2 linked regions of the Sediminicoccus sp. KRV36 genome follow. The protein of the gene in region 2 binds, or shares a complex with, the protein of the main gene of each other region. Links are inferred from orthologs where the notes say so. Each region holds a gene or a part of one and is shown on either strand. Other genes may lie near its edges.

Region 1 (15,067 bases), 1.6 Mb from region 2 along the record:
GTTGGCCAGCTCGCAGGACTACGCCAACCAACATTTAAACAATGCTAGCTGAGCTTATCCGCGCCTCATAGGGGTTTTTACGTAGCAAGATCGCCGTTTCGGTTTCGACGTGCTTCACCGGTCGGCAGAATTCTGCGACGCTAAGTCTGCCTCTCGACGTCAGAACGTTCAATCAGAGCCAGTTTTTGTTCTTGTTTTGTTCTTGTTTTGTTCGAACCGTCATGTTACGTTTTGCCATGCGCATCCGCCCCCTCCTCCCCCCTGAACTCCGCGAACCCCGCACCTACTCCCGTGGCCCGCGCCCTCCCCGCCCGGCCAGGATTCTGGTGCCCTATGACCGGATGACGGATGCGCAGTGGAGCATCCTCTCCCTCCACCTGCCCGTGCCGGCGCGCGGGCGGCCCTGTGACCAGCGGGCGCGGATGGATGCGATTTTCCGCGTGGCGGCGACCGAGGGCGCTTGGCGGGAATTGCCGGCGGCTTACGGCAAGGGTTCCTCGGTCGCGCGGCATTTCCAGCGGCTCGCGAATGCGGGGGTTTGGGAGCGGCTGTTGCGGGCGCTGGCGGCCTCACCGGCCGGGTCTGTGCTGCGGGAGATGGAAGGGTTGATCTGCCGGGCGGCGCGGCGGGCCATTCGCATCCGTGGCCTCGCGCTGATCATGCTCGCGCGGCGGCTCAAGCTGATGCGCGCCTTACCCGGCCCGTCCTGGATGGTGGCCGATCCGGATTTGTCCGAAAACATGCGCCAACTGAACATCCGCGAGCGAATTCTGGGCTGGCGGCAGGACAAGCGCGGCACGCGCGACTTCCTGCGCATCCTGAAAACCCTCCACACCCTCGCCGGTGGCCGCGCCTCAATCCCCCGCACCCTCCGCGAGTGCTGGAAATGAAGGTGCAGGAAACCAAGTTTCCTGCTGGGGGTCAGGGGGCAAAGCCCCCTGGTCTCTCACCGCGCCAGCCGCACCAAAACCCCCGCCACATCACGCCCCTTCTCCGTCCGCAACACGGCGTCTTCGCGCGCCACCAGCCGCAGCCCCGCCGCTTCCGCCAGGGCCAAAGCATGTTCCGGATTGTGCCGGAAGCGCAGCCCTGCCCCCAGCGCCACCTCGGCCTCGCCCGCTTCCAGGCTGAACAGCGCCGTGCCTCCCGGCTTCAGCGCCGCCTGCATGGCGGCCAGGGCCGGCGCCAGGTCGCCCAGGTAGTTCAGCACATCGGCGGCGGCGATCAGGTCCCAGGCCTGCGGGCTGCGCGGCAGGAATTCCAGCAGATCCGCCTCATGCAGCGCGTGATAAATGCCGCGCGCCCGCGCCTGGTTGAGCATGCGGGGCGAAAGATCCAGCCCCTCCAGCCGGGTCGCGAAGGGCTTCAGCGCCAGGCCGGAAAGCCCGGTGCCGCAGCCCAGATCCAGCACGCGGCCCTTCGGCAGCCCTTCGATCATCGCGGCCAGCAGCGCGGGCGTGCGATAGGCCAGCGCGCCCTCCAGCTCCGCATCGAAGCGCGGCGCGAAGGCGTCGAACAACTCCCGCACATAGGCGGCAGGCGCGCGGCTGGGCACAGGCCCGGCGCCGAGCGCCGCAAGCAGGAAGCCGGCCTGCTCGGCCAGCGGGCCGCGCACCTGTTCGGCCGCCGCGCGGGCCGCGTCCATCCGCCCCGCCTCGCGCGCGGCATGCGCCAAAGCGAGCCAGGCTTCGGGCGCCTCGGGCGCCAGCCGCGTCGCCTGGGTCAGGGGGTCGAGGGCGGCCTCCGGCTGGCCCGCCGCGGTGAGGGCCTGGCCCAGGTTGCGCAGGCTCATCGCATCGGCGGGGTTGCGCTGGATGGCGCCGCGCAGCGCCGCGATGGCCTCGGCCAGGCGCCCGGCCTCGGCCAGGGCCGCACCCTGATTGGCCAGGAACAGCGCGGAATCCGGCGCGGCCGCCACGGCGCGCGCGGCATGGGCCAGGGCGGCGGGCAGATCCCCGCGCTGCCGCGCCGCGACGCCCAGCAGATTTTCCGCATCCGGGTGGCCGGGGGCCAGGCGCAGCGCGCGGCGATAGAGGCTCACCGCCTCATCCAGCCGGCCCGCGCGGTGCCGCGCGATGCCGCGATGCAGCAATTCCTCGGCAGTGATGGTCACGCGATGGAACTCACGGGGACGGGCTGCGTTTCATGCATGGCCGATAAACAATCCCCGGCGAGGAGGCCAGTCGCTTTGCGATTGCAAATGCCGCGAAAGGTGACGAAGAAGCCACTTCGTCACTTGCCTGTCAAAAAATTCCCCTGGAGGATCTCATGCCCCGTTTGACCCGGCGCCAGCTGCCGGCCCTCGCCGCCGGATTGCTCGCCGCCCCCGGCCTCGCCTCGGCGCAGGCATTCCCGAGCCGGCCGATCACCATCATCGTCCCCTTCGCCGCCGGTGGCCCAACCGATACGGTGGCCCGCCTGCTGGGCGAGGCGATGGGCCGGGACCTCGGCACCTCCGTCGTGGTCGAGAATGTCGGTGGCGCGGGCGGCACGCTGGGCGCGCAGCGCACCGCCGCGGCCCGGGCGGATGGCTACACGCTGCTGGTGCACCACATCGGCATGAGCACCATTCCCACGCTGTATCGCCGTCTTGCCTATGACGCGATCAATGGCTTCGAGCCGCTGGGCATGATCACCGAAGTGCCGATGACGATCGTCGCCAAGCGCAACATCGCCGCCAATTCCCTGGCGGAGCTGGTGGCGCTGGTGCGGCGGGACCGGGACAAGATCAACCTGGCCAATGCCGGCGTGGGTGCGGCCTCGCATCTGTGCGGCCTGCTGTTCCAGCAGGCGATGAACGTGCCGCTGACGACCGTGCCCTATCGCGGCACGGGCCCGGCGATGAATGACCTCGTCGCCGGCACCGTGGACCTGATGTGCGACCAGACGACCAACACGACCGAGCACATCCGCGCCGGCACCATCAAGGCCTTCGCGGTGACGACGAACACGCGCGTCGCCTCCCTGCCCGAGCTTCCGACGGCGATCGAGGGCGGGCTGCCCGGCTTCGAGGTGAGCGTCTGGCACGGCCTCTATGCGCCGCGCGGCCTCAATCCGGAATTGGTCACCCGCCTGTCGCGCGCGCTGCAGACGGCGCTGCGTGACCCCGGGCTGATCCGCCGCTTCGCCGATCTGGGCACCGAGCCCGTGGCGCAGGACCGCGCGACGCCGGCCGCGCATCGCGCCTTCTGGACGGCCGACATCGCCCGCTGGCGCCCGGTGATCCAGGCGGCCGGGCAATTCGCCGACTGAGCCCGCGCGCCGGAGCACCGGCTGGGCCGCGCTGCCCCATGGCCCCCGATGCCGCGCGCATCGGCGGTCAGGGTCGGGCGGCGGGCGGTGCTTCGGCGAGGCGAAACCCGGCGGGGAGTTGGAACAGTGCCGGGTCGGGGCGGGCCAGGCGGATGTCGCTCTGTCGGGTTTCCAGGACGAGGCCGCCGGCCGGGCTGGGTTGCCATTGCCAGGCTTCCAGCAGGACGCCGTCCCGCCGGCAGGTGTTGCGCTCCACCGCATGCCATTGGCCACTCACGCCGCGCAATTCGATGATGAAGGTGACCTGGCCGCGGCTGCGCTCCTCGCGCTCGCGCCGGTCCTGCGGCGCGGGTGCGGCGGTGGCGGGCGGCGGCGCGAGGCGCAGGGCCACGGCGGGCTGGGCGCTGGTCAGGAAGACCGCATGGAATTCGGGGGTGATGAGGGTGACCAGCCGCCCCTCGCCAGGGCCGCGCGCTTCGATGCGCTGCCGGGGGCCATCGAGCGTCACGCGCGCGGCCGTGGCCGGCGCGCCGCCGGCGGAGGTGAGGCGCATGGCGCTGTATGCGGGCTGGCCCAGCCGCGCGCAGCGCGGATCGGCCCTAGCGGGCGCAATGCCGGTGGCGAGCGCCATCACGATTGCGAGGGGGGCCGCGCGCCGCATCTCAGAACGGAAGCGGAAAGCCGGCCGGCGGCACGGCCGTCTGGATGGCGCGCGAGACACTCCGCTCGACCGAGACGCCATCGCGCACGGCCTGCAAGGGCGAGCCCTGGGGCAGGGCCCCGCCACGCCGCCACACCGCGAGGACGGCGCCCGTGAATTCGCGGCGGAACTCATGATCCAGCATCGTGACCTGCCCCTGGATGGGATCGGCGATGTAGTGAAACCCATCGCGCGAGGCACGCAGGACGGAGAAATGCTGCCACGCGCCCTTGTCCAGATGCACGATCACCGGCCCCGCGATCTGCGGCAATTGGGCCGCGTCAATCCGTGCGGCCTGGGCGGCGAAGCCCAGCCGCTCGGCCGCGAAGGTGATGTCCTCAAGGGAGAAACCCTGCTGCTGTTTGCTGCGCCAGGCCGCCTCGCCCGGGTAGCGCTGGCGGAGGATGGTGATGACCTCTGCCTCGGTGGTGGGGCGGCGCAGGAAAAAGGTGAGCAGCGTCGCCAGCGAAGCGCTGCCGCAGGAGAATTCCAGCACCTGGCGGACGACATGGGCGTAGCGCCGCTCCTGCCAGGATTGCGGCCGGCGCATCAGCGCCTCGCCCGCCGCTGCCGGAGACGCGGAGAGTGCCAGCAGACCGAGTGCGATACGACGCGTGGGGGGCATGTTCAGAACCTGTATCTGAGGCCGAGGCCCAGTTGAACATTCGGGCTATCCGAGACGAGGCCGAAGGCCAGCGCCGGCTCCAGCCAGAACTGGGTGCCGAGGCGCTGGACCAGCGAAAGGCGCAGCGCGGCGGACTCGCTCGCGGTGTTGCGATAAGTGATGGAATTGGCCTGGAGGGCGGAGGTGTAGCTGCCGATGAAGGTGAAGCCGAGCGTCGAGCGCTCACTCAGGGCAAAGCTGATGCCGGCATTGTAGTTGATCCGGCGACCGGGGCGGAAGGTGATGCCCGATTGTTCGAGCGGGAAGACATATTCGTAGGAAACCCCGCCAAACAGCACCAGTGGGTCCACCGTCTTGAAGAACTGGACGCCGCTGCGCAACGCCCATGCGCCCCGCGTGGAGATGGCCTGGGTGATATCCACCGGCACCAGCTCCGCGCTCAAGCCGGTGGCTGGGCTGATGAAGGGCGAGGGCCCCGTGGGTGTTACCACGGCCGCCGTGAAGACTGCGCCGGGCCAGAAGGGGCGCTCCCCCCAACCCAGGATATTCACCTGGGCCGAGACATCCCCGATGCCACGCGTTTCACGGTCGGAGATGAGGCTTGGCGAACGCTCGAAGCTGCGGGTGGATTGGAAAAACGGTGCCGTGATGGCGGCTTCGACACCGGCCATGATCCCCAGCCGCGCCGTGAGCACCGCCGAGGCGCTGCGGTCCGCCGAAATGATGCGCCGGTCCCGCAGATAGCCGAGATCGAGCGAAGCTTCGGCCTGGCCTGGGCGCAGCGTGACAGCCTGGTCACGGAAGACGAAAGCCTCCTGCGGGATTTCCTCGTCATGCGGGTCGCGTGTGCGCGAGGGCGGCATGGCCGGTGGCGCCGTGGGGGGTGCGGGGGGCGGCGCAGCGGCGGCAGCTGTGGCGCGGGGCGGACGGGGCGTTTGCGGCGCCCGCTCCAGCTGCTCAAGCCGGCGTTCGAGCAGGCGGATTCGCTCCAGCAGGCGCGCCTGCTGCGCTTCGGCCGAGGGCGCCGCGGCCTGGGCATCGGCTGGCGCGGGATGGAAGGCCAGGAGTGCCGCGGCGGCAGCACCGCGGACACCCCAGGCGCCAGCACGGCGCTGGCCGATGGATTTGCCGATCCTGCGGAGCGACAAGGACCAGACATTTTGTCTGTTCATGGGCATCGCAAGCACTACATGCCGATGCCGGAATAGTATGCCGCGTGGTGGCTGAAGATATAAGCATAATACGCGTAGAAAGCCGCGGTCTCATACCAGCTTTTTTCAGATGGCGTGTTCGATCCCGCATAATATCGGCCATAGAAGGAATAGACATACGCCGTATATGAATAGGATACCGCCAAGCCGCCGTAGTAATCCGCCGTGGCGCCGCGCGCGGTAATATCGCGTGAGGCTTCCAGCGACAGCGCCTCAATGGCGGCCGTCCCGAAGACGGGGCTGCGCTCGGCGCGGATAGGCACGAAGGGCAGGGCAGCGAGAAACAGGACAGTGGCAGCGATCAATCGGAGCTTCTTCACGGGGACCATCCTTTTTTGGGGGTCCCTGAAGCTATCGCGGCCGGATTAAGACAAGGTGAAGCGGCCCGGTCAGGCCGCCGGAATCGGATAGAGATCGCTGCGGGTCAGCGGTAAGCCCGATGGACCGCGCGTGCGCTTGGTGGCAACGGTCTGGAAAATGCAGACCGTGCCTCGCTCGAAGGCGATGGCGCAGCCCGCCAGATAGAGCAGCCAGATGCGCGTCTTGGCCGCACCGACCTCGGCCTCCGCCGCCGCGCGATTGGCGTAGAGCCGCTCGGTCCAGATACGGCAGGTGCGGCCGTAATGCTCGCGCCAGTTTTCCGTATCGTGGATTTCGAAGCCGTTGCGCTCCATGGAATCCGTGCTGCCACCCAGGTGGTCCAGTTCGCCACCCGGGAAGATGTAGTTCACCAGTGCGGCGAATTCGGGCCGCTTCTTGCGGAATTCGCGCTCATTCTTTTTCATCGGGCGCGCGATGGCGTGGTGCAGATAGATCCCGCGCGGGCGCAGCAGCGAACGGATCTGGCGAAAGTATCCCTCGCGATTGTCGAGGCCAATCGCCTCATACATCCCGATCGAGGCGATCTTGTCGAACTCCATGCCCGCCAGGCTGCGGAAGTCGCGCAGCTCGATGGTGACGCGGTCCTCCAGGCCCAGGCGCTTCACCTTCGCCATGGCGAAATCATACTGCGCCTGGCTCAGCGTCACGCCATGCGCATGGGCGCCGTAATGCTGCGCCGCGTGGCAGATGAGGCCGCCCCAGCCGCAGCCAATGTCCAGCATGCGGTCACCCGGCTGCAGCCGCAGCTTGCGGCAGATCATGTCCAGCTTGGCCTGCTGCGCCTCGGCGATGCTGTCGTCGCCATGGGGGAAATAGGCGCAGGTATAGACCATCTCGGGGTCGAGAAAGAGCGCGTAGAATTCGTTCGAGAGGTCGTAATGGAACTGGATCAGCGAGGTGTCGTCGCGTCCCGCCTCGAAGCGCGCGGTCTGCGCGCCCGCATAGGCGTGGCTCGCGCCCTCAAGCTTGCGGTCGGGCGTGCCGGGTCCGAACAGAAAAGGCAGGAGAGCGCGGATCGCCGCGAATGTGTTGATCTGCTTCAGCAGGCCGCGTGTGCGGCGCGTACCGATGCGGTCCGCGAAGGCCAGCAGGCTGCCGCCTTCCAGGTCAATCCTGCCCTCGGCCATCAAATCGAACAGCGTGGCCGCGCGCGGCTTGCGCAGCAATTTCGTGATGGCGGCCGGGTCGTTGATCGCCAGTGCGAGGTCGCCACTCCAGCGCGGCCCCAGTGGCACCGCTTCGCCATCCCAAAGCCGCACCGCGAGGTCGAGCTCAAGCTTGCTGCCGAGATCGGTGATCACGCGCCGCAATGCCGCGATCCGGGAATCAGGCGGGGTCATCACACGTCCAGATTCGCAACCTTGAGGGCATTGCCCACGATGAAGTCGCGGCGCGGCTCCACCACATCGCCCATCAGCGTGGAGAAGACGCTCTCCGCATCCTCGGCATCATTCACCCGCACCTGAAGCAAGGTGCGGATGGCGGGGTCCAGCGTGGTCTTCCAGAGCTGATCCGGGTTCATCTCGCCCAGGCCCTTGAAGCGCTGGAAGGAGAGGCCGCGCCGGCCCTGCGCCAGGATGCGGTCAAACGCGGCGAGTGGCCCGCGCACCGCGGCCTCATTGCCGTCAAAGGCCAGCTTGGCGCCGGCTTCGAATTCGTCGCGCAGCTTCGCCCGCCGCTCATCCAGCCAGCGGGCCTCGGTGCTGCGCAGCGCCGCGGCCGAGAGCGTGTGCCGTTCGGCCACGCCACGCACCATGCGGTGCATGTGGATGCCCGCCTCATCCACGCTGGCCTTCCAGCCGCGCTCGGAAGGGGGCGCCATGGCATCGAGGCGCGCCACGAAATCCTGCGCCCCTTCCAGTGCGCGCTGCATGTCGGGCGTGAGGATGCCCGCCATGGCCGCCTGCTCCACGATCTCCACCGGAACACCGGCAGCGAGGCGGCGAATGCGCGAGGTGGTCTGCCGCAGACTTTCCACCACCTCGGCCAGCTCGGCCTCCACGGCGACGCGGCCATCGGCCAGCGTGATCTTCGCGTTGCTGGTCGCCTTCTCGATCAGGTAATCCTCCAGCGCGCGGTCATCCTTGAGGTAGCGCTCATCGCTGCCGCGCTTGGCCCGGTAGAGCGGCGGCTGGGCGATGTAGAGATGCCCGCGCTCGATCAATTCAGGCATCTGCCGGAAGAAGAAGGTCAGCAGCAGGGTGCGGATGTGGCTGCCATCCACATCGGCATCCGTCATGATGATGATCTTGTGGTAGCGCAGCTTGTCGGCCGAAAATCCGCCCCGTGCCGGCTCGCCCGTGCCGATGCCGGTGCCGAGGGCCGTGATCAGCGTGCCGATTTCGGCACTGGCCAGCATCTTGTCCATGCGGGCACGCTCGACATTCAGGATCTTGCCCTTGAGCGGCAGGATGGCCTGGTTGGCGCGGTTGCGCCCCTGCTTGGCGGAGCCACCGGCGCTGTCACCCTCGACGATGAAGATCTCGCTCTTGGCGGGGTCCTTTTCCTGGCAATCGGCCAGCTTGCCGGGGAGCGTCGAGATATCCAGCGCGTTCTTGCGCCCCACCTTCTCGCGCGCCAATTGCGCCGCCTTGCGCGCCACGGCACTCAGCACGACCTGGTCGAGGACGAGCTTCGCCTCCTTCGGATGCGTCTCGAACCAATGGGAGAGCGCATCGGCCACAGCCATGTGCACCACCGGCTGCACCTCGGAGGATACGAGCTTGTCCTTGGTCTGCGAGCTGAATTTCGGATCCGGCACCTTGACCGAGAGCACGCAGGTCAGCCCCTCGCGCATGTCATCGCCGACGAGTTCGATCTTTTCCTTCTTCGCCAGATCCTCGGCGTATTTGGAGACGATGCGCGTCAGCGCCTGGCGGAAGCCCGCCTGGTGCGAGCCGCCATCGCGCTGCGGGATGTTGTTGGTGAAGCAGAGCATCACCTCACGCGGCGAGGAGGTCCACCACATCGCGAGCTCGACGCGAATGCCCTCGCCTTCCTTGGCGATGACGCTGATGGGCGGCTTGAAGATCGGGTCCTTGCCCTTGTCCAGCCACTCGACGAAGGCGACGAGGCCGCCATCGAATTTGAACTCGGCGGTTTGCGCCGGCACATGGCGGTCATCGCGGATGGTGATGGCGAGGCCCGAATTGAGGAAGGCCAGTTCGCGCAGCCGGCGCTCCAGGATGTGGAAATCATACTCCACCTGGGTGAAGGTGCCGGCCGAGGGCTTGAACGTCACCTGCGTGCCCTGGTGATGCGGGCTTGGCCCCACGATCATCAGCGGCTGCACCGTGTCGCCATGCTCGAAGCGGATGAAATGCTCGACCCCACCGCGCCAGATGCGCACTTCCATCCATTCGCTGAGCGCGTTCACCACGGCGGCACCCACGCCGTGCAAGCCGCCCGAGACCTTGTAGGAATTCTGGTTGAACTTGCCGCCCGCATGCAGCCGCGTGAGCACAACCTCGGCCGCCGAGACGCCTTCCTCGGCGTGGATATCCACGGGGATGCCACGCCCGTCATCGGTCACGGTCACGCTGCCATCGCCGTTCAGCACGACATCCACGCGGCTGGCGTAGCCGGCCTGGGCTTCATCCACGGAATTATCAATGATCTCGAAGGCCATGTGGTGCAGGCCCGAGCCGTCATCGGTGTCGCCGATATACATGCCGGGGCGCTTGCGCACCGCTTCCAGGCCACGCAGCACAGTGATCGAGGCGCCGGTATAATCGGCATCGGAGACCTGGTTCAGGGGGTCGTCACCGCTGGGGGAATCGCTGCTCATCGGGAATCGGAAAACCTTCGGAAAGACCTGGGCTTTATGCCAGTTTTACGCGCCCAGGGACAGGGGTGCCGGATGCGCACCGCCAGGGGTGATTCGCCAGTGCTCGGCCTGGTCTGCAACAGGCGTGAAAACCCCGGCATCCGTGCCCGTCAGGAAGCTTTGCGCGGGCAGTGCTGCCAGCGCGTCAAAGAGGGCCGCGCGGCGCTCCTCATCCAGATGCGCCGCCACCTCATCCAGCAGCAGCAGGGGGGCGAAGCCGCGCGCGGCCGCGATCAGGCCCGCATGGGCCAGCACGGTGGAGATCAGCAGCGCCTTCTGCTCGCCCGTGGAGCACAGCCCGGCCGGCATGGCCTTGGCCGCGTGGGTGAACAGCAGGTCCGCGCGGTGCGGGCCGCCCAGCGTCGCACCTGCTGCCGCATCGCGGGCCCGTGCGGCCGCCCAGCTGGCGCGCAGGGCGTCCTCGGCGGCCAGTGCCGGCATCTCCGCCAGCAGGGCCGCGGCAGGGCATTGCAGGGCCAGGATGGCGGCCGGGAAGGCACCGGCCGCGCCACCCTCCATCGCGGCGTTCAGCCGCGCCACCAAGGCCCGGCGTGAGGCCGCGATGGCGATGCCGTGCCGCGCCATCGCATCCTCCAGCCCGGCCAGCCAGGCGGCCTCGGCCCGGCCCTTGGAGAGCAGGCGGTTGCGCCCGGCCATGGCCGCTTCATAGGCAGTCACCTCACGCGCCAGATGCGGCTCCAGCGCCATGGCCAGACGGTCCAGGAAGCGGCGGCGGCCACCAGCACTTTCCTGAAACAGGCGGTCCATCTGCGGCGTGATCCAGACGGCGGCCACACGCTCGGCCAGATCGGCCTGGGTCCGGATCTTCTCGCCGTCGAGGCGGAAGGCCCGGCGCTCGGCGCTGCCCTCCTCCAGGCTGCCCGTGCCGATTTCGAAACCGCCCAGCCCATCGTCGAAATGGCCGGAGACGCTCCAGGGCGGGGTGGCGCCCGCGGCCACCTCGCTGATGCGCGCGCCGCGCAGGCCACGCCCCGGGCCCAGCAGGCTGATCGCCTCCAGCAGATTGGTCTTGCCCGCGCCATTGGGGCCGGTGAACACCACCATGGGCGCGCCAAAGCGCAGCTCCGCCGCGGCATAGGAGCGATAGCGCGTCAGGCGCAGGCGGGTCAGGCGGAGCATGGACCGCAGGGGGCTTTGCCCCCCGCACCCCCCACCAAAGGCCGAAAGGCCTTTGGAAACCAATTGTGGGGATGGCGGAGAGGGGCGCGGAGCGTGCGTCGGGTCAGCGGTTCAGCCATGCCCCTCTCCGCCATCCCCACCAAAACGGGTTCCGAGGGCCTGGGCCCTCGGCGGGGAGCGCGAGGGGCAGAGCCCCTCGCCGGCCCTGGTCCGTCAGACCCGCATCGGCATGAGGACGTAGAGCGCATCATCATCCGCCGCGTCCTGCACCACGGTGGGTGCACTACCGTCGGAGAATTTGAAGCGCAGCGTCTCGCCCACCTGTTCAGTAATGTCGTTCAGGTAGCGCGCCTGGAAGCCGATCTCGATGGGCGAGGAGGCATAGGTGACCAGGCCCTCATCCAGTTCCTCGCGCGCTTCGCCCTGCTCGGCGCTGGAGGCGGTGAGCAGGAGGTTGTCGCTGGAAATGCTGAGCTTCACCGGGCGCGAACGCTCGCTGGAAATGGCGGCCACGCGCCCCACGGCATTGGCGAAGGCCTGCGTGCCGACTTCCATGATCTTGTCGTTGTTGCGCGGGATCACGCGCTCGTAATCGGGGAAGGTGCCGTCAATCAGCTTGCTGGTCAGCGTCACGGTGCCGACGCGGAAGCTGATTTTGGTGTCCGAGAGGCGGAACTCGATCTCGTCGCGGGTTTCCTCGGCGAGCTTGTTGAGCTCATTCACCGTCTTGCGCGGGATGATGACGCCCGGCATGGCCGCCGCACCATCCGGGACATCGGTTTCCACGCGCGCCAGGCGATGGCCATCCGTCGCGGCCGCGCGCAGCTTCTTGCCGCCCGCATCCTCGGCCACATGCAGATAGATGCCGTTGAGGTAGTAGCGCGTTTCCTCGGTGGAAATGGCAAAGCGCGTGCGGGCGATCATGCCGCGCAGCTTGGCCGCTTCCAGCTTGAACTGGTGCGGCAGGGCGCCCTCCGTCATCGAGGGGAAATCCTCGACCGGCAGCACCGGCAGGCTGGTGCTGAAGCGGCCGGCACGCAGTGTCAGTGGCGCATCGCCGCCCTTGTGGTCGAGTTCGACCGTGGCGCCATCGGGCAGCTTGCGCACGATTTCATAGAGGGTCTGCGCCGGTGCCGTGGTGCGGCCCGGGCGCGCGACCTGCACGCCGGGCACTTCCTCGACGATGGCGATCTCCATGTCGGTCGCGGTCAGGCGCAGCGTGCCTTCCTTCGCGTCCAGCAGGATATTGGCCAGGATGGGAATGGTGTTCCGGCGCTCGACCACGGATTGCGTGTGGCCCAGTGCCTTGAGCAGGATGGCGCGCTCGACGCTGAACTTCATCTCTCCCGGTCCCTTGCTATCCGAAGGCGCAGGCGCGATTCGCCGCGCGAAGGCGTGTTTCCTGTAGCATTGCAGTGCGGTGGGGCAAAGCGCGCTTGCGGGAGGGCTTTGCCCCACCGCACCCGCCCACCAGGAAACCCGTTTCCTGGACCTTCATTCGTTTGGTAGATCAGTGATTTAAGGGAGGTGCAGGAACCTAAGGTTCTTGCTGGGGTGCGTGAGGGGCAAAGCCCCTCACATCTCGAGCATTTTCCGCAGCAAGGTCACATCCTCCGCAAAGGACGGGTCCTCAGCCATGAGTTCGGTGATCTTGTTCACCGCATGCAGCACCGTGGTGTGATCCCGGTTGCCAAAGCGCCGCCCGATCTCGGGCAGGGAGCGCGAGGTGAGTTGCTTGGCCAGATACATCGCCACCTGCCGCGGCCGCGCCACCGCGCGCGCGCGCCGGGCCGAGGCCATTTCCGTCAGGCGGATATTGTAGTGCTCGGCCACCTTGCGCTGGATGTCGTCAATCGAGAGCCGCTTGTCATGCGCGCGCAGAATGTCGGAGAGCACCTCCGGCACGCTTTCCAGCGTGATCGGACGGCCGAACAGCTTGGCATGCGCCACGATGCGGTTCAGCGCGCCTTCCAGGTCCCGCACATTGGAGGCGATCTTGCGGGCCAGCAGCTCCTGCACGCGGGGCGGGACTTCGACGCCCGAGATATTCGCCTTGGACTGCAGGATGGAGAGGCGCAGCTCATAGGTCGTGGCGTGCAGATCGGCGACGATGCCGCCGGAGAGGCGCGTGCGCAGCCGGTCCTCGATGCCCGAGAGGTCATTCGGCGCCTTGTCGGCCGAGATGATGATCTGCTTGCCGGCGTCAATCAGCGCGTTGAAGGTGTGGAAGAACTCCTCCTGAGTGTTGTCCTTGCCGATCAGGAATTGCAGGTCATCCACCATCAGCACATGGACCGAACGCAGCTGCGTCTTGAACTCCATGGTGTTGTGGCTGCGCAGGGCCGCGATGAAGCGGTACATGAATTTTTCCGCCGACATATAGGCGACGGAAAGGCCCGGATCCTGCTCGCGCAGGGACCAGGCGATGGCGTGCATCAGATGCGTCTTGCCGAGGCCCACGCCGCCATAGAGAAACAGCGGATTGAAGCCGGCCTGGGCCGGGCGCTCGGCCACGCGGCGCGCGCAGGCATGGGCGAATTCATTGGGCTTGCCGACGACGAAACTGTCAAAGGTGAAGCGCTGATCGAGCGGCACCAGCCAGTCATTGCGGACGGGCTCGGCCAGGGGCGCCGGCGTGGGCGCGAGGCTTTCCGCGAGGGAGGAAACCTCCTCTACCTCGTCTTCCAGGACAGGCTGCACCGCGCGGCTGGTCGCCTGGACGCGCAGTTCCACGAGCCGGATGCCGGGCATCTCGGCCTGGCAGAGCATGCGCAGGCGGTCGCCATAATGATCACGCACCCAGTCGCGCAGGAAACGCGTGGGAAGATGGACGAGCAGGGCCTCGCCCTCGACGCCCGCGAGGCTCATCTGGCGCAGCCAGTTGCGGTATTCGACGTCACCCACCTCCTGACGCAGGCGCGTGCGAACGCGGGCCCAGCAGGCGGCGATTTTTCCGGCGTTGGGCGTGGGGGTCTCGCCCGTATCCTGATCCATCCCTGTCCTCAGTCTCTCAACGCGTCCACCACCGCGAAAAGGGGGGCGGGCCGCATATCGGTTGCGTCATTTTGAGGGCGAGGGCGCCCCAAACCTACTTCCCGAGAGAAAACAGCCCTTTAGCGTCGGATGGCGCCGGCCGGGCCAGTCACCATGAACCAAAGCTTAACCTGAGATGCTCTCAGCCATGAAGCGCCACTTCATCCGGTTTGTTAAAAACAACCCGGAGTGTGACAAACAAGCCGCAATGTGACGACGAGGCGCCACAAGAAAAAGCTCCGCCATCAGGAGGTCAATTGACCTCCAGGCGAAGCCCTTCTGCTTGTCAGTATTGGGGTATTATTTTACGCGGTGGCGGTGTTGATCGCCTTGATCCGCGCCGACAGGCGCGACAGCTTGCGCGCCACGGTGTTGCGGTGCAGCACGCCCTTCGTCACTGCGCCCTGCATTTCCGGCTGCGCGCTCTTGAAGGCGGCCGCGGCCTGCTCCTTGTCCCCACCCGCGATCGCGAGTTCGACCTTGCGCAGGAAGGTGCGGACGCGCGAGCGACGCATGCGGTTGCGCTCGGTGCGCTTCTCGGTCTGACGGATGCGCTTGCGCGCGGAAGCATTGTTGGCCATGGGCGGTGTGATGCGATCGCTGCTGGAGTGGACGACAAGGACGGCAAGACCGTCGCGGAGGGGAGGGTCTAAGCCCCCTCCCCCCTGATCGTCAAGACAGGAGGTGAGGGCCCCGGCTCAACGGTTGCGGAAAGCCGGCTTGCGCTTCTCGGCGAAGGCCGACATCCCCTCCTTCTGATCCTCGGTCGCGAAGAGCGAGTAGAAGATCTTTCGCTCGAAGCGCACGCCCTCGGCCAGCGTCGTCTCGAAGGCGCGGTTTACCGCCTCCTTCGCGATGGCGACGGAGGGTGCCGAGAGGCTCGCGATCTTCTCGGCCAC
Region 2 (15,171 bases):
TTCAGATTGGCGATGACCTGCTGCGTCTGGGCTTCGATCCCGCCCGCCACGCAGCGGGTGTTGTCGGCCGGGTCGGTCGGCATCTGGCCGGTCACGAAGAGGAAATCCCCGGCGCGCACCGCGTGGCTGAAGGGAGCGACGCGCTTGGGGCCGTCGCTCAGCACGAAGCGCGTGATCTCCAGGCTCACAGGCCTCGCTCCGCGCGGGTCGCGGCCAGGTCATCCTCACGGAAGGCAGCGAGAATCTGCGGCACGCCCTCCTGCGGGGTGAAGCCCAGGGCGCGCGCCCGCGTGGCGGTGAATTCGGCCGGCCAGCCGCCGACAATGCCGGCAATGGCCGCATCCGGCTCACGCTTCACCAGGGCCCGCTCGGCGGGGCTGAGCGCGGCCAGCATCTCGCCCACGCTGACGGCCAGCCCAGGCGGGTTGATCCCGCGATCCACCCCGAGCGGGGCGGTCTCCATCACCGCCGCGTGGAACAGCCAGTCCACCGCGCGGCGGGGCGAGCAGACCCAGACGCGGAAATCCTCGCCGACCGGCAAGGGCGTCTCAAGCCCCAGCAGAGGCTCCCGCAGGATGGCCGAGAAGAAGGAGGAGGCCGCCTTGTTCGGCCGCCCCGGGCGCACGATCACCGTGGGCAGGCGGATCGAGACGGCATCCAGGAATCCCTTGCGGCTGGCATCCTGCAACAGCAGCTCGGCGGCGGCCTTCTGCGCGCCGTAGGAATTGGTCGGGATCTGCCGGGCATCATCGGGCAGCAACGCCGCCTGCCCGCCGCCGAAGCTTGCGACGCTGGAGGTGAACAGCACGCGCGGCGGGGCGGCCAGGCCGTGAATCGCCGGTCCAGCAAGCTTCCGGCAGGCTTCGATCACCGTAAGCGTGCCGTGCAGATTCACCCGCATGCCGAGATCGAAATCCGCCTCGGCCGCCGCACTCACCACGGCGGCGAGGTGGACGACGAGCGAGGTTCCGGGCGGGATGGCGGCCGAGACATCGGCCAGGCTCGCGACATCGCCGCCCAGGCAGGTCACCGGGAAGGGTGCTGCCAGCGGCCTCGGGGCCGCCAGGTCGAACAGGACCAGGCTGGTGACGGGCTGGCCGCCCAGATGGCCCTCCGCGGCGAGCCGCTCGGCGAATTTGCGGCCAAGGAAACCCCCGCCGCCCAGAATGGTGATTTGCATGGGGGCAGATTGCCCCCGGGCGCGCGTCCCGCCAAGCTCACGCCCCATGCACCCCTTTCGCCTGGTCCTGAACCGCCATCACGGCACCCCCGGAATCATCGTCCTGCCCGAGGGCGGCTATCGCCGGGCGCGGCGGGAAATCACCAGCTGGCCCGGCTATGCGCCGACGCCCCTGCATGCGCTGGACATCCCGGGCGTCGCCTCGGTGCATTTCAAGGATGAGAGCGGGCGCTTCGGCGTGGGCAGCTTCAAGGCGCTGGGCGGCGCCTATGCCGTGTGCAAGCTGCTGGGGGCCGAGCTGGCCCGCCGGGGCACGGCGAACAACGCGAGCGGTGCTGCGCTGGAATCCGGCCAATACGCCCACGCCACCGGGCAGATCACCGTCACCTGCGCGACGGACGGCAATCACGGCCGCTCCGTTGCCTGGGGGGCGCAGCGCTTTGGCGCCAGCTGCGTCATTTTCGTGCATGAAAATGTCAGCCAGGGCCGGCGGGACGCCATCGCCCGCTTCGGCGCCGAAATCCGCGTGGTGCCGGGCAATTACGATGACAGCGTGCGCGCCGCCCAGAATGCCGCCGACGAGCATGCCTGGTTCGTGATCAGCGACACCTCCTACCCCGGCTATACCGAGCCGCCGCGCGATGTGATGCAGGGCTATCGCCTGATGGCGGAGGAAGCCATCACCCAGATGGCCGGCGTGGTGCCCACCCATGTCTTCGTCCCCTGCGGGGTGGGCGGCGTGGCGGCGGCTGTCGCGGTGCAGCTGCGCGCCATGTGCGGCACCGCCCCGCGCCTGATCCTGGCCGAGCCCGAGGAAGCCGCCTGCCTGACCAACAGCCTGGAAGCGGGCGAGCTGCGCGTGGTGACCGGCGCGCTGGACACCCTCATGGCGGGGCTGGCCTGCGGCGAGCCCTCCCTGCTCGCCTGGCAGGAGCTGGAGCGAAGCGCCTTCGCCGCCCTCACCGTGCCCGATGCGGTGGTGGGCCCGGCCATGCGCGCGCTGAAGGCCCAGGGCATCGAGGCTGGCGAATCGGGCGTGGCGGGGCTGATCGCCCTTGAAGGCGCGCTGGCCGAGCCGATGGCGGGCGCGCTGCTGGGCCTGACGCCGGAAAGCCGGGTGCTGATCTTCGGCACGGAGGGCGCCACGGACCGGGCGCTGTATGACGAGCTTACAGCGGATTAACCCGCTTCACGGAACTGCCATTTTAGTGTCACATGGGGGCAATGATGGGGGCTTAGGCGCCACCCATCGAAAACACGCGGGAGAGCCCATCATGTTGCGTCGCACACTCGGCAAGGCCGTTCTTGCTGCCCCCCTGGCTGCCCCCTTGGCCGCACCTGCACTGGCGCAGGGCGGCCCGATCGAGATCTCCTTCTGGCACGGCCTGGCCCAGCCGCTGGGCGGCCTGCTTGAAGAAATCGCCACCGAATTCAACGCGAGCCAGCCGCGCTTCCGCGTGGTGAGCAGCTTCCGCGGCTCCTACCCCGAGACGATGGTGGCCGCGATTGCCGGCTTCCGCTCGGCCACGGCGCCGCACATCGTGCAGATGTTCGAAGTGGGCACCGGGACGATGATGGCCGCTGGCCGCGCCATCAAGCCGCTGCATGAATTGCTGCGCGAAACCGGCGTGACCATTCCCTTCGACGACTACCTGCCCGCCGTGCGCGGCTACTACTCGCTGGCCGATGGCCGGATGATGGCGATGCCGTTCAACTCCTCCACGGCGGTCATGTTCTACAACAAGGACGCCTTCCGCCGCGCCGGGCTGAACCCCGATGTGGCGCCCAAGACCTGGGCCGAACTGCGCGCCGCGGCCACCCGCCTGAAGGCCGCGAATGTCGAAATCCCCGTCACCACCGCCTGGCCGACCTGGACGCAGATCGAGCAGATGAGCGCGATCCACAATACGCCGCTCGCCACCCTCGACAACGGCTTCGGCGGACTGAACGCCGAGCTGCGGATCAACAACCCGCTGATGGTGCGGCACATCAACGCGCTGATGGAAATGGGCCGGGAGGGCACCTTCCGCTGGGGCGGGCGCGATGCGGCGGGCGATGCGCTCTTCGCCAATGGCTCGTCCGGGATGGTCTTTGCCTCCTCGGGCGCGCGGGCGCGCTTTGTGCGGGAATTGCCGGGCGGCATTGCCAATCTGGGCGTCGCCATGCTGCCTTATTATGATGATGTGCAGGGTGCGCCGATCAACTCCATCATCGGGGGTGCGGCCTTCTGGGCAATGAATCGCGGGCCGAACGCCACGCGCTCGGCCGATGAGAATCGCGGCATCGCGGAGTTCTTCGCCTATCTGGCGCAGACCCGCGTGGTGGCGAACTGGCACACGGCGACGGGCTTCCTGCCCGTCACCAAGGCAGCCTTCGAGCAGGTGAAGACGACCGGCTTCTACACGCAGAACCCGGGCGCCGATATTCCGATCGAGCAGCTGCTGCGCGGCGGCGGTCAGATGACGGGCAGCAGCCGCGGCATTCGCCTGGGCGGCTTCGTCGAAATCCGCACCGCGATGCAGGAGGAGATGGAGCGGGCACTGCAGGGCCAGCAGACGGCGCAGCAGGCGATGGACAATTCAGTGACGCGCGGGAATGTCGTCCTGCGGAATTTCGAGCGCACGAACCGCGGGTGAATTGAGGGGCGTTGCCCCTCAAACTCCACAGCAAGAACCTCGGGTTCTTGCATCTCCGATGAGTGATGGTGGGTGTGGGAGGGCTGGGCCCTCCCACGGAAAGGATGACATGGAAAAGAAGGTCTACTTCCGGGGCATTGCCCTGCCCTACCTCCTGCTCCTGCCTCAGATCATCGTCACAGGACTTTTCTTCTTCTGGCCGGCCGCGCAAGCCGTGCGGCAATCCTTCCTGCGTGAGGATGCCTTCGGCCTCTCCAGCCAATTCGTCGGCTTCGAGAATTTCACCGATGTGCTGAGCGACCCGACCTGGTTGGATTCCGCCTTCCGCACGCTGCTGTTTTCGTCTTCCGTCGCGATCCTGGCGCTGGCCTCGGCACTGTTTCTCGCTGTGCAGGCGGACAAGCACATCCGCGGCGCGAACACCTACAAGACGCTGCTGATCTGGCCCTATGCCGTCGCACCCGCCATTGCGGCCGTGCTCTGGCTCTTCATGTTCCACCCGAATATCGGCATTTTCGGCCGCGCGCTGAACGCGATGGGCATCCCCTGGAACTACAAGCTGAATGGCGACCAGGCGATGCTGCTGATCATCCTGGCCGCCGCCTGGAAGCAAGTGAGCTACAACTTCATCTTCTTCCTGGCCGGGCTGCAGAGCATTCCGAAATCCGTGCTGGAAGCCGCCGCGATTGATGGCGCCCGGCCGATGCGGCGCTTCTGGACGGTGGTGTTCCCGCTGCTCTCGCCCACCGCGTTTTTCCTGCTGGTGGTGAACCTCGTCTACGCCTTCTTCGACACCTTCGGCATCATCCACTCGCTCACCCAGGGCGGGCCCGGCAAGGCCACGGAAACGCTGATCTACCGCGTCTATACCGATGGCGTGATGAACCTGAATTTCGGCTCCAGCGCCGCGCAAAGCGTGATCCTGATGATCCTGGTCATCGTGCTGACCATGGTGCAGTTCCGCTATGTCGAGCGGAAGGTGCATTACTGATGGCCGCCAAGCTGGACATCAACCTGCTGGCCGACCGCACGCGCCGCCGCCAGCGGCGGGAGGCGATGGTCACGCATCTGTGCCTCATCCTCGGCGTGCTGATCTTCGCCTTCCCGATCTACCTCACCATCATCGGCTCCACCCATGATGTGAACACCATCGGCCGTGGCGATGTGCCGCTGCTGCCGGGTGGGGAGGGTGCCGCCAATTACAGCCAGGCCTGGGGTGTTGGCGGCGGCCGCTTCATGGGCGTCCCGGCGGGTGTCATGCTGTTCAACAGCATCATCATGGCGGTCTGTGTGGCGGTGGGGAAAATCGCCATCTCGCTCACCTCGGCCTACGCCGTGGTGTTCTTCCGCTTCCCGCTGCGCATGCTGTTCTTCTGGCTGATCTTCATCACGCTGATGCTGCCGGTCGAGGTGCGCATCATTCCCACCATCCAGGTGATGGTGGACCTCAACATGACCAATTCCTACCAGGGGCTGATCGTCCCGCTGATCGCCAGCGCCACGGCGACGCTGCTGTTCCGGCAATTCTTCCTCACCATCCCCGATGAATATGTGGAAGCCGCCAAGATTGATGGCGCGGGACCCATCCGGTTTTTCCTGGATGTGATCCTGCCGCTCAGCCGCACCAATGTGGCGGCGCTGTTCGTCATCCTCTTCATCTATGGCTGGAACCAGTATCTCTGGCCGCTGCTGATCGTGAATGACCGCAGCATGGAAACCATCGTCGTCGGCCTCACCAAGATGATCGGCAGCGGGGATTCGCAGAATGAATGGAATGTGATCATGGCGACGGCGGTGCTGGCCTTGCTGCCGCCCATCGCCGTGGTGGTGCTGATGCAAAGATGGTTCGTGAAGGGCCTGACGGAGACAGAAAAGTAATGGCCACGCTGACCCTTCGCGACATCAAGAAATCCTTCGCGCAAACCCCCGTTCTGCATGGCGTGGACCTCGAAGTCCGTGATGGCGAGATGATCGTCATCGTCGGCGCCTCGGGCTGCGGAAAATCCACCCTGCTGCGCATCGTGGCCGGGCTGGAAACCGCGACCTCGGGCGATGTCATCATTGACGGCCAGAATGTGACCCCCCTGGAGCCGGCCGATCGTGATGTGGCGATGGTGTTCCAGAACTACGCGCTCTATCCGCATATGAGCGTCTTCCAGAACATGGCTTACGGCCTGAAAATCCGCGGCATGCCCAAGGACCAGATCGTGAAGCGCGTCGATGAGGCCGCAACACTTCTGGGCATCGGTGCCCTGCTGGAGCGCAAGCCGCGTCAGCTTTCGGGCGGGCAGCGGCAGCGCGTGGCCATGGGCCGCGCCATCGTGCGCAACCCCAAGCTGTTCCTGTTCGACGAACCCCTCTCCAACCTCGATGCGAAGCTGCGGGTGCAGATGCGGGCCGAAATCCGCCAGCTCCAGAAGCGCCTGCACGTGACCAGCCTCTTCGTCACGCATGACCAGGTGGAGGCGATGACGCTGGGGGATCGCCTGGTGGTGATGCATGCAGGCCACGCCGCGCAGATCGCAACCCCCATGGAAATCTGGGAAAAGCCCGCCGATACCTATGTGGCGGGCTTCATCGGCAGCCCTTCGATGAACTTCCTGCCGGCCACTCTGATGGAGGGTGGGGGTGCGGCGCGGCTCGACGGCAACGGGCTTGTGCTGCCCTTCCAGGATGGGGCGCGCGCCGGCGCGCCCGGCCGCAAGCTGACGTTGGGCATCCGGCCGGAGCATCTGCGCATCGGCCAAGGCGGGCTCGACCTGCTGGTGGATCTGGTGGAGCCGCTGGGTGGGGAGAGCGTGCTGCACGGCAAGCTGCCGGACGGCACGCCGCTGACGGCGCGCCTGCAAGGGGCCAGCTATCACGACGGCCCGATGGGCGTGATCCTGCCGCTGGAATCGCTGCATGTGTTTGATGGCGAAACCGGCAAGAGGATTGAAGCCGGGCGCTGAAGCCCCCAATCTCCCGGGTAATCAAACGGGAGACCACGTTCCATGCTTCGTCGCCATGCGCTCGCCATGGGCGCACTCGCGCCCTTCGCCGCCCGCGTTCCAGCCGCCACGGCCCAAACCGCCACTGACTGGCCCCATGCGCCGGTGCGCTTCATCGTCCCCTTCGCCGCGGGTGGCCCCACCGATATTCCGGCGCGCATGATCGCGGAGGAGATGTCCAAGGTACTGCCCAACCGGATCGTGGTGGAAAACCGCACCGGCTCGGGCATCATCATCGGCACGGATCTGGTGGCCAAGGCGCCGAAGGATGGGCTGACGGTGCTCTACACCACGGTCGGCCACGCCGTGGTGCGCGCGCTGTTTGACCGCGTGCCCTTCGATCCCATCGCGGATTTCACGCCGGTGGCACTCGTCGGGCAAATCCCGATGATCATGATGGTGAACAACGCCTTCCCGGCGCGCACCCTGCCGGAGCTCATCGCCCTGGTGCGCGCCAACCCTGGCCGCTACGACTATGCCAGCAGCGGCAATGGCGGCGCCGTCCACCTGGCCTCCGAGCTGTTCCTGCACATGGCGGGCGGCCCGCAGGGCCCCTTGCGGATGAACCACATCGCCTTCCGCGGCTCCTCGGCGGCCATGCCCGATGTGCTGGCCGGCCGCATTCCGATGATGCTGGACGTCGCGGCCGCCACCATTCCCTATATCCAGCGAGGTGAGCTGCGCCCGCTGGCGATCTCGACGCGCGCGCGCAGCCCGCTGGTGCCGCAGATCCCGACCTTCATCGAGCAGGGTGTGGCCGATTACGAGGCCTATACCTGGCATATGGTGCTGGTGCCCTCGGGCACGCCCGCCCCCATCGTGCGCGCCATCAATGCCGCCGTGAACCGCGCCGCATCGCTGGAGAATATCCGCACCCGGCTGACCGAGATGACCATGCAGGTCGTCACCGACAGCACGCCGGAAAGTGCCGCCGCCTTCCTGCGCGCCGAGATCGGCAAGTGGGAGCCCATCATCCGTGCCGCCGGCATCAAGGTGGAGTAGAAAAATGGCCGCTTATCTGATTGCCAACATCACCGTGAATGACCCGGCGCGCTTCGCCGATTACCGGGACCAGGTGGCGCCGATGATCGCAGCCCAGGGCGGGCGCTACCTGATCCGCGGCGGTGCGGTGACGGTGGTGGAAGGCGAGCCCGGCTTCAACCGCATCGTCGTGCTGGAATACCCGAGCATGGAGGTGCTGAAGCGCTTCTATCACGGCCCCGAATACGCCCCGCTGATCGCGCTGCGCCAATCCTGCACCATCTCCCACGTGGCCCTTGTGGAGGGCTACGCGGGCTGATCATCGGGGGGCGGCAGCGCCCCCGCTCACCCTGGCTTGGCGTTGTCGCGCTCGATCATGAGCTTGCGGGCTGCCTCCGGGATGGGCGTGCTCGCACCATCCTGGACGCAGACCAGCAGCGCCTTGCACTCGAAGCACAGGCCGTTCTTCCACATCGCGTATTCATGCACGAAGCTGGTGTTGCGCAGGCTGGGCACGCGCAGCGTCAGCAGCACGTCATCCTCGAAGCCCAGCGCCCGGATGTAGCGCGCCTCCAGCTTGGCGACGACCGGCCCTGGCTGGTCCGCCCGGAGCACCTGGCCGAGGGAGCGCCAATGCTCCACGCGCAGATCCTCGAACATCACCAGATAGGCCGCGTGGTTCACATGGCCGTAGAGGTCGCATTCGGCCCAGCGGATGCGGTGGCGCACCGCGATGTTCCATTCGCCCTCGACGCCGAATTCTTCCAGCAGCGATCCGTGCATGCGTGCTCTCCTCTGTTGCAGCGCAAGCTGGACGAAAACCCGGCTTGCATCCACCCTCATGCTCCAAGGCAGCGGGGAGAGAGGCATGCGGCGCAGAACGCTTCTGGCGGTGGGGGGGCTTGCCGTCCCGGCCGTCGCGCGGGCGGCCTGGCCGCTGGACCGGCCGATCGAGGTGATCATCCCCTTCCCGCCCGGCGGCGGCGTGGACCAGATGGGGCGCCTCGTCGCGCACCACCTGCCGCGCCATCTGCCCGGCGCGCGCACCGCCGTCATCAACCGCCCCGGTGCCGGCGGGCAGATCGGCTTCGAGGTGCTGTTCAACGCGGCCCCGGATGGCTTCACCATCGGTGCCGCCACCAACACCGCCATGCACGCCATCGCGATCGAGCGGCGCCCGCGCTACCGGCCGGATGAATTCACCCTGCTGGCCAATGTGGTGGATGATCCCGGCGCCTTCTGGGTCACCGCCCGAAGCCCCTGGCGCACGCTGGAGGATCTGCGCCAGGCCGCGCGCGGCCGCCCGGGCGAGATCGGCGTGGGGACGGCGGGCATCGGCTCGGATGACCATATGCTGCTGCTGGCCTTCGAGGCCGCGGCCGGCGTGAATCTGCTGCATGTGCCCTATGCGGGCACCGCGCCGATCCAGCGTGATCTCCTGGTCGGCACGCTGCCCATCGGCGCCTTCAATGGCAGCGAGGCGCTGAACCTGCTGCGCGATGGGCGCATCCGGGGCCTGGCGCAGGGTGGGCCCGAACGCTGGGCGCCGCTCGGCTCCGTGCCGACCTTTCGCGAGGCGGGGCTGGACGTGCTGGGCGGCTCCTCACGCGGGATCGCGGGCCCACCCGGCCTGCATCCGGAAATCACCCTGCAATATGAGCTGGCCTTCACGGCCATGCTGGCCGATGCCGATTTCCTGCGCGACGCGGCGACCCAGGGCTTCCCGATGCGCCCGCTGGTCGGCCGCGCCTATCGGCAGATGATGGCGGCGGATTACGCGGGGCTGCGGGGGCTGTGGGAGCGGCGGCCCTGGCGGGAATAGGTCTGCCGCAGCGCCCGCTCTTTGGGTGTTGGCGGGCTGACGCTCGCCAGGGAATGGCTTCGCCCCGGGGGTTCTTTCGCAGCACGCTTGGCCGGTAAAGACGGCGCTTGCTTCCGTGCTCCCCGCCGTCGCACCCTCCCTGCAAAACAGGGAGGACATCATGATCCAACGTCGCGCATGGCTCGCGGGGGGCGCAGCAATGCTGGCCCGTCCCAGCCTGGCCCAGGCGGCCTGGCCCGCCGAACGCCCCGTCGAGGTCATCGTCCCCTTCCCCGCCGGCGGTGGGGTGGATGTGATGACGCGGCTGATCATGCCCATCGTGGCCGCGCAGATCCCGGGGCTGCGCCATATCGTCACCAATCGCAGCGGGGCCGCGGGGCAGATCGGGCTGGAAGCCACCTTCAACGCCGCCCCGGATGGCTACACCCTGGGCGCCACCACCCTGCCCGCCCACAACGCCATCCCGATGGAGCGGCCCACGCGCTTCCGCGCGATGGATTTCACCTTCCTCGCCAATATCGTCGAGGATGCGAACTGCTTCTATCTGCGCGCCGACAGCCCCATCACCACCCTGGCCGATCTGATCGCCGCCGCCCGCGCCCGGCCCCGGCAGATGACCTATGCCACCACCGGCGTCGGCTCGGATGATCACCTCTTTATGCTGGCCTTCGAGCAGGTGGCGAATATCCCGCCGCTGATCCATGTGCCCTTCGCGGGGGCCGCACCGCTGATCCCGCAACTGCTGGGCGGCCATGTGGATGTGGCGGCGATCAATGTGGGCGATGCGTTGCAGCTCAAGCGGGAGGGGCGCCTGCGCATCCTGGCGCAGGCCAGTGCCACGCGCTGGAGCGAGGCCGCCGATGTGCCGACCTTTCGCGAGCTGGGGCTGGATATCCTGCATGGCGCAGCGCGCGGCATCGTCGGCCCGCCCGGCCTGCCGGCCCCGATCACGGAGCGCCTGACCCAGGCCTTCGCGGTGGCGATGCGCGATGGCGATTTCCTGCGCGAGGCGCAGCGGCAATTCATGCCGCTCAATCCCCTCTCAGGCGGCGAATACCGCGCCATGGCCCAGCGCACGGAGGGCCAGCTGCGCGCCCTGTGGCAGCGGCGGCCCTGGCGGGAGTGAGGCGGGGGCTTGCGGCGCTGGCACCCAAAGTTCTGGCCGTACACAGCCGTAGCGGTTGAAAATGCACGGTCGGCATGATCCCAAGGCGGGTCATGCGCCCATGCACGGCGCGCGAAAACCCGCCGTGCATGGCATCGCGCATTGCTATGGCGGCGCATCTTGCGGGCGCTGCCGTGGTGGCTGGCGCTGGTTCCGCTCGCAAGGGCGCACGGTACAATCTCCAGCCCCCTGCTATCCAAGCAACCTGATCCGCCCCAACGAAATCGCTTGAACGGATGACGCTTCAGAAGCGCCGGTTCAGCGTCAGCGTGGCCCCCTGCGTGACCAGCCCGCCGGAGGAATTGCCGATCAGCGCGCCCGTGGTGATCGCGCCCGCAGGACCGTTGGGGTTGCTGAAGGTGCTGTAGTAATTCCCCGCCTGACGTTGCGTGGCCGAGGCGGTGTAGGTGAAGTCCAGAAACCAGGAGGGGGTCACGAAATACGTGGCGCCCACCACCAGCATGGCCCCCCAGACCCAGCCGGAACTGGAGAAATTCTGCGGTGCGCCCGAGATATCGCTGCGGTTCCCGTTGATGTCGGCAAAGCCGATCAGGCCATTCAACTGGGTGTTGAGCCGCGTCAGCGTCGGCCCGGCACCCAGATAGAGAAAGCCCCGCTCATAGGAACGGCCCAGGAATGGCGTCAGCGCCACCTGATGCTCGGACCGCGTCTGATAGGAGCGCACCACGCCATTGCCCAGGAAGGGGACCGTCAGCCCGCTTTGGGTATAGGTATAGGCGCCGGCTTGCGGCAGCAGCGCATTGGGCGTGGTGGCGGTGGTACCGAGATAGCTGTAGCCGGCCTTCACACCCCAAAGCCAACGGCTTTCCGCGAAGTTCTGATAGTAGCCGATCTGGGCCGAAGGCGCGAAGCCGACCTCACTCCCCATCGGCACCCGCGCCGGCCCCGCGGCCGATCCGCTCGAGACCCGGACGCCGTTCTGATAAACATCCGACAAGCCCAGCGCATAGACATTCTGCGTCCCGAAATTCGTGACGTTGAGACTGCCGCCGGCACCGATATAGAGGCCATGCGTCGGGACTGCGAATTCAGCCCCGCTGCCCTGCGCCGCGGCCTCTGGAATGCTCGAAATACATATACTGAATAAACATGAAGCCATGGAATATCCGATCGATTTTCCATGAAAAAGAGCGTGAGTATTCATCGTCATTCCCTCTGTATTCCTGTTTGAATCCAGGAAAATAACCCAGGGAACGTCGATTGGTTTCGGTGCCGGTTATCTTTTGTCTTTACCCGTGAGCGAACGGCCGGCCACGACGCTCGCCGCGCCAAACCGCTCCCGCAGCGCCTCGATGGCGCGCCATTTCGCCGCGCGGCGCGGCGCCGAGGGGTCCGCCAGGTCACCCTGATCCGCATCCGCCGCCAGGCACAGCGGCGCCGCCCCCAGGCCCAGCAGCCGGTAGCGCGTGCCATCCGCCGCGCGGGCAAGCAAGGGCCGGGCGGCGTCGAACAGCGTTTCCGGCAGCAAGGTGGGGCCGGCCAGGCGCGCGCTGCGCGTCAGCGTCTCGAAGCCACCGGTTTTCAGCTTGAGCACGACGCCGCCGGCCGAAAGCCCCTTCCCGGCCAGCCGCGCCGAGAGCTTTTCGCAAATCCGCCAGAGCACGCCCTCCAGCGCCGGAAGATCGGCCAGGTCCTCCTCGAAGGTCGTCTCGGCGCTGACGCTCTTGGTCTCGCGCTCGGGATTGACGGGCCGGTCATCTTCGCCGCGCGCGCGGGCGGCCAGGGCGGGCCCTTCGGCGCCCAGCCGCGCCATGGCGGATTTGGGGTCAAGCGCCGCCAATTGCCCGAGCCGGGTGATCCCGGCCGATTCCAGCCGGCGCACCGCGGCAGGCCCGATGCCGGGCAGGAAGCCCACGCGCTGCGGCGCCAGCCAGGCCGCCGCCTCATCCCCGCCAATCACGGCGAAGCCGCGCGGCTTGTCCCGCCCGGCCGCGAGCTTGGCCATCAGCCGATTGGCGGCCAGGCCGATGGAGATGGTCACCCCCACCTCCCGCTCCACATCGCGGGCCAGCCGCGCCAGAGTCACGGCAGGAGGTGCCTTATGCAACGCCTCGGTGCCCGAGAGATCCAGCACCGCCTCATCAATGGAGAGCGGCTGCACCAGGGGGGTCAGCGCCTCCATCATGGCGCGGATGCGCGCGCCCTCGGCCGCGTATTTGGCGATATCGGGCTTCAGCACCACCGCATCCGGGCAGGCGGCCAGCGCCTTGAACATCGGCATCGCGCTGCGGATGCCATAGCCGCGCGCGATGTAGCAGCAGGCCGCCACCACGCCGCGCCGCCCGCCACCGACCAGCACGGGCTTGCTCGCCAGTTCCGGCCGATCGCGCTTCTCGACGCTGGCATAGAAGGCGTCGCAATCCACATGGGCGATGGTGAGGGCGAAGAGCTCGGGATGGCGCAGCACCCGCCGCCCGCCACAATGCCGGCAGGCGGGTCCGGCGCCCGGATCGGCGCTCAGGCAGTCTCGGCAGAGGCCCGGCATCCCGTCAGGATGGGCCCCGGCCGCCCTCCCCGTCCAGCGGCTTGGAGCATCATCCGGCCAAACGGGATCGCTTGGATGGATAAAGATGCTCGAAAATCAATGGGCTGGAGGTTGTATCGTGAGCCCTCGCGAACGGAACAAGCTCTAGCTGCCGACAGGCCCGCCCGCTTCCCGCGTGATGACGATCACCGAAGGCCGGGGCGGCGCGCCCTCCACGAAATCCGGCCAGCGGGTCGAGGGGTTTTCAAAGGTGCTGCCGGGGTCCTCGCCGGGGTGCTGGATGGCCAGGAACAGCGCGCTGTCATCGGGCAGCAGCAAGGGGCCGCAGACCTCGGCCCCGGTCGGCGCCTGGTAGAACAGCCGCGTCAGCGCCCGGCCGCGCCCTTCCGTATCCGCCACATAGACGCCATCGGCGACACCCGCGGCGCTGCCGGCGCCATCGGTCGCGATCCAGATGCGGCCCTTGCTGTCGAAGGCGCAGTTATCCGGGCAGGAGAGCCAGCCATGCTCGCTCGTGGCACGGTGATATTGCGCGCCGGCATCAAGGCCCGGCTTGCCCGCGCGGAGGAACAGGCCCCAGCGCATCGTCTCGGCGGCATGGTCCGGGCGGTCGGGCGCGCCGGGCGGGATCATCTCCAGCACATGGCCATGCGCATTGGCCGGGCGGGGATTGGCGGCATTCACCTGCTCGGCCGAGCGGTTGGCGTTGTTGGTGAGCATGACATAGACGCGGCCATTGATCGGATTGGCCTCCACATCCTCCGGCCGGTCCATCGGCGTGGCCTGGAGCAGATCGGCCGCGCGGCGGGCTTCCAGCACCACATCGCCCTGGCTGCGGAAGCCATTCGCCTCGGTCAGCGGGCCGGTGCCATGCACCAGCGGCAGCCAGCGCATGGTGCCGTCGGCCTCATACCGCGCGACGGAGAGCGTGCCCTCATCCAGCAGATTGCGGTCCGGGTTGGCCGGGTTGTGCGGGCGGGCGGTGACGAAGCGATAGACGTAATCAAAACGCTGGTCATCGCCCATGTAGAAGACGACGCGGCCATCCGGTGCCATGGCGTAGGTGGCGCCCTCATGCTTGAAGCGGCCCAGGGCGGTGCGCTTCACCGGCATGCTTTGCGGATCATAAGGATCAATCTCAACAACCCACCCGAAGCGATTGGCTTCATTGGGTTCCTGGGTGCGATTAAAGCGCGCGATATGCCGGTGCCAGCCATAGGGCGGATTGGCGACAATGCCGTAGCGGCGATGCGATTCCGCCAGCGCCGGCTCGGTCAACTCACCGCCAAAGAGGAAGTTGAAGTTCTCCTCGCAGGTGAGGATCGTTCCCCATGGCGTTGTTCCACCGGCACAATTATTCAACATGCCAAGAACCCTCAGGCCTGAGGGATCGGCGTTGGTCCGCATCCAGGGATGGCCCGCTGCGGGGCCGCTGATCCGCATCGGCGTGGTTGCCGTGATGCGCCGGTTCAGCTGCCCCGCCCGCGCCAGCTTCCAGGAGCCGCCCTCGCGCTCGATCTCCACCAGGCTGCCGCCATGCGCCATCAGCTCCACCTCGGCCTGCTCGGCCGAGACGCGGGCGCGCGCCTGGCTCGACGTGCCCATGCCGGGGAACATCAGGTTGGTATTGGTGTATTCGTGATTGGCCCAAAGCAGGGCGCGATCACCGATGGCGCCACCGCGCTGCATCGGCAGCACCGCCAGGTAGTCATTATTGTAACCGAATTGCATGGCCTGGGCGGCGGCCGTGACGCGGCGCGGGTCAAAGGGCGGCGCCTCGGGCAGCACGGGGTCGCCCCAGCGGATCAGCACCCGGCTTTGATGGCCGGCGGCCACCGCATCGGTCTGCGCCAGTTGGTGGGGCAGTTCGGCGAAGGTCAGCGTGGAGGGC

What was found.
Region 1: the proteins of LHU95_RS10595 (region 2) and dnaN are in contact, whole or in part, in a solved structure (PDB 1OK7), measured with the Escherichia coli proteins. The link is inferred for Sediminicoccus sp. KRV36 from one-to-one orthologs.

What each region holds. Positions count from the first base shown.
Region 1 is NZ_CP085081.1:3,866,387-3,881,453, forward strand. What follows is about bases 10,413-13,238. They hold dnaN (DNA polymerase III subunit beta), read right to left. Parts: upstream 12,477-13,238; coding sequence 11,349-12,476; downstream 10,413-11,348. Other genes in these bases: recF (DNA replication/repair protein RecF), read right to left, coding at 10,413-11,135; dnaA (chromosomal replication initiator protein DnaA), read right to left, coding at 12,711-13,238. Also shown: LHU95_RS18285 (transposase), read left to right, coding at 186-890; LHU95_RS18290 (tetratricopeptide repeat protein), read right to left, coding at 947-2,113; LHU95_RS18295 (tripartite tricarboxylate transporter substrate binding protein BugD), read left to right, coding at 2,269-3,252; LHU95_RS18300 (hypothetical protein), read right to left, coding at 3,320-3,883; LHU95_RS18305 (cysteine peptidase family C39 domain-containing protein), read right to left, coding at 3,915-4,577; LHU95_RS18310 (hypothetical protein), read right to left, coding at 4,580-5,749; LHU95_RS18315 (hypothetical protein), read right to left, coding at 5,764-6,108; LHU95_RS18320 (cyclopropane-fatty-acyl-phospholipid synthase family protein), read right to left, coding at 6,178-7,509; gyrB (DNA topoisomerase (ATP-hydrolyzing) subunit B), read right to left, coding at 7,509-9,956; more of recF, read right to left, coding at 10,002-10,412; more of dnaA, read right to left, coding at 13,239-14,129; rpsT (30S ribosomal protein S20), read right to left, coding at 14,474-14,749; LHU95_RS18350 (enoyl-CoA hydratase), read right to left, coding at 14,867-15,067. UniProt on the Escherichia coli protein: Confers DNA tethering and processivity to DNA polymerases and other proteins. Acts as a clamp, forming a ring around DNA (a reaction catalyzed by the clamp-loading complex) which diffuses in an ATP-independent manner freely and bidirectionally along dsDNA.
Region 2 is NZ_CP085081.1:2,289,582-2,304,752, reverse strand. Bases 11,147-14,076 are described here. They hold LHU95_RS10595 (DNA polymerase IV), read right to left. Parts: upstream 13,281-14,076; coding sequence 12,012-13,280; downstream 11,147-12,011. Other genes in these bases: LHU95_RS10590 (PhoX family phosphatase), read right to left, coding at 13,425-14,076; LHU95_RS10600 (outer membrane beta-barrel protein), read right to left, coding at 11,147-11,894. In the rest of the region: LHU95_RS10660 (RidA family protein), read right to left, coding at 1-188; LHU95_RS10655 (NAD-dependent epimerase/dehydratase family protein), read right to left, coding at 185-1,180; LHU95_RS10650 (diaminopropionate ammonia-lyase), read left to right, coding at 1,227-2,363; sn-glycerol-3-phosphate ABC transporter substrate-binding protein UgpB, read left to right, coding at 2,455-3,816; sn-glycerol-3-phosphate ABC transporter permease UgpA, read left to right, coding at 3,926-4,807; sn-glycerol-3-phosphate ABC transporter permease UgpE, read left to right, coding at 4,873-5,694; sn-glycerol-3-phosphate ABC transporter ATP-binding protein UgpC, read left to right, coding at 5,694-6,767; LHU95_RS10625 (tripartite tricarboxylate transporter substrate binding protein), read left to right, coding at 6,810-7,808; LHU95_RS10620 (DUF1330 domain-containing protein), read left to right, coding at 7,813-8,106; LHU95_RS10615 (thioesterase family protein), read right to left, coding at 8,133-8,570; LHU95_RS10610 (tripartite tricarboxylate transporter substrate binding protein), read left to right, coding at 8,656-9,609; LHU95_RS10605 (tripartite tricarboxylate transporter substrate binding protein), read left to right, coding at 9,770-10,735; more of LHU95_RS10600, read right to left, coding at 11,019-11,146; more of LHU95_RS10590, read right to left, coding at 14,077-15,171. UniProt on the Escherichia coli protein: Poorly processive, error-prone DNA polymerase involved in translesion repair and untargeted mutagenesis. Copies undamaged DNA at stalled replication forks, which arise in vivo from mismatched or misaligned primer ends.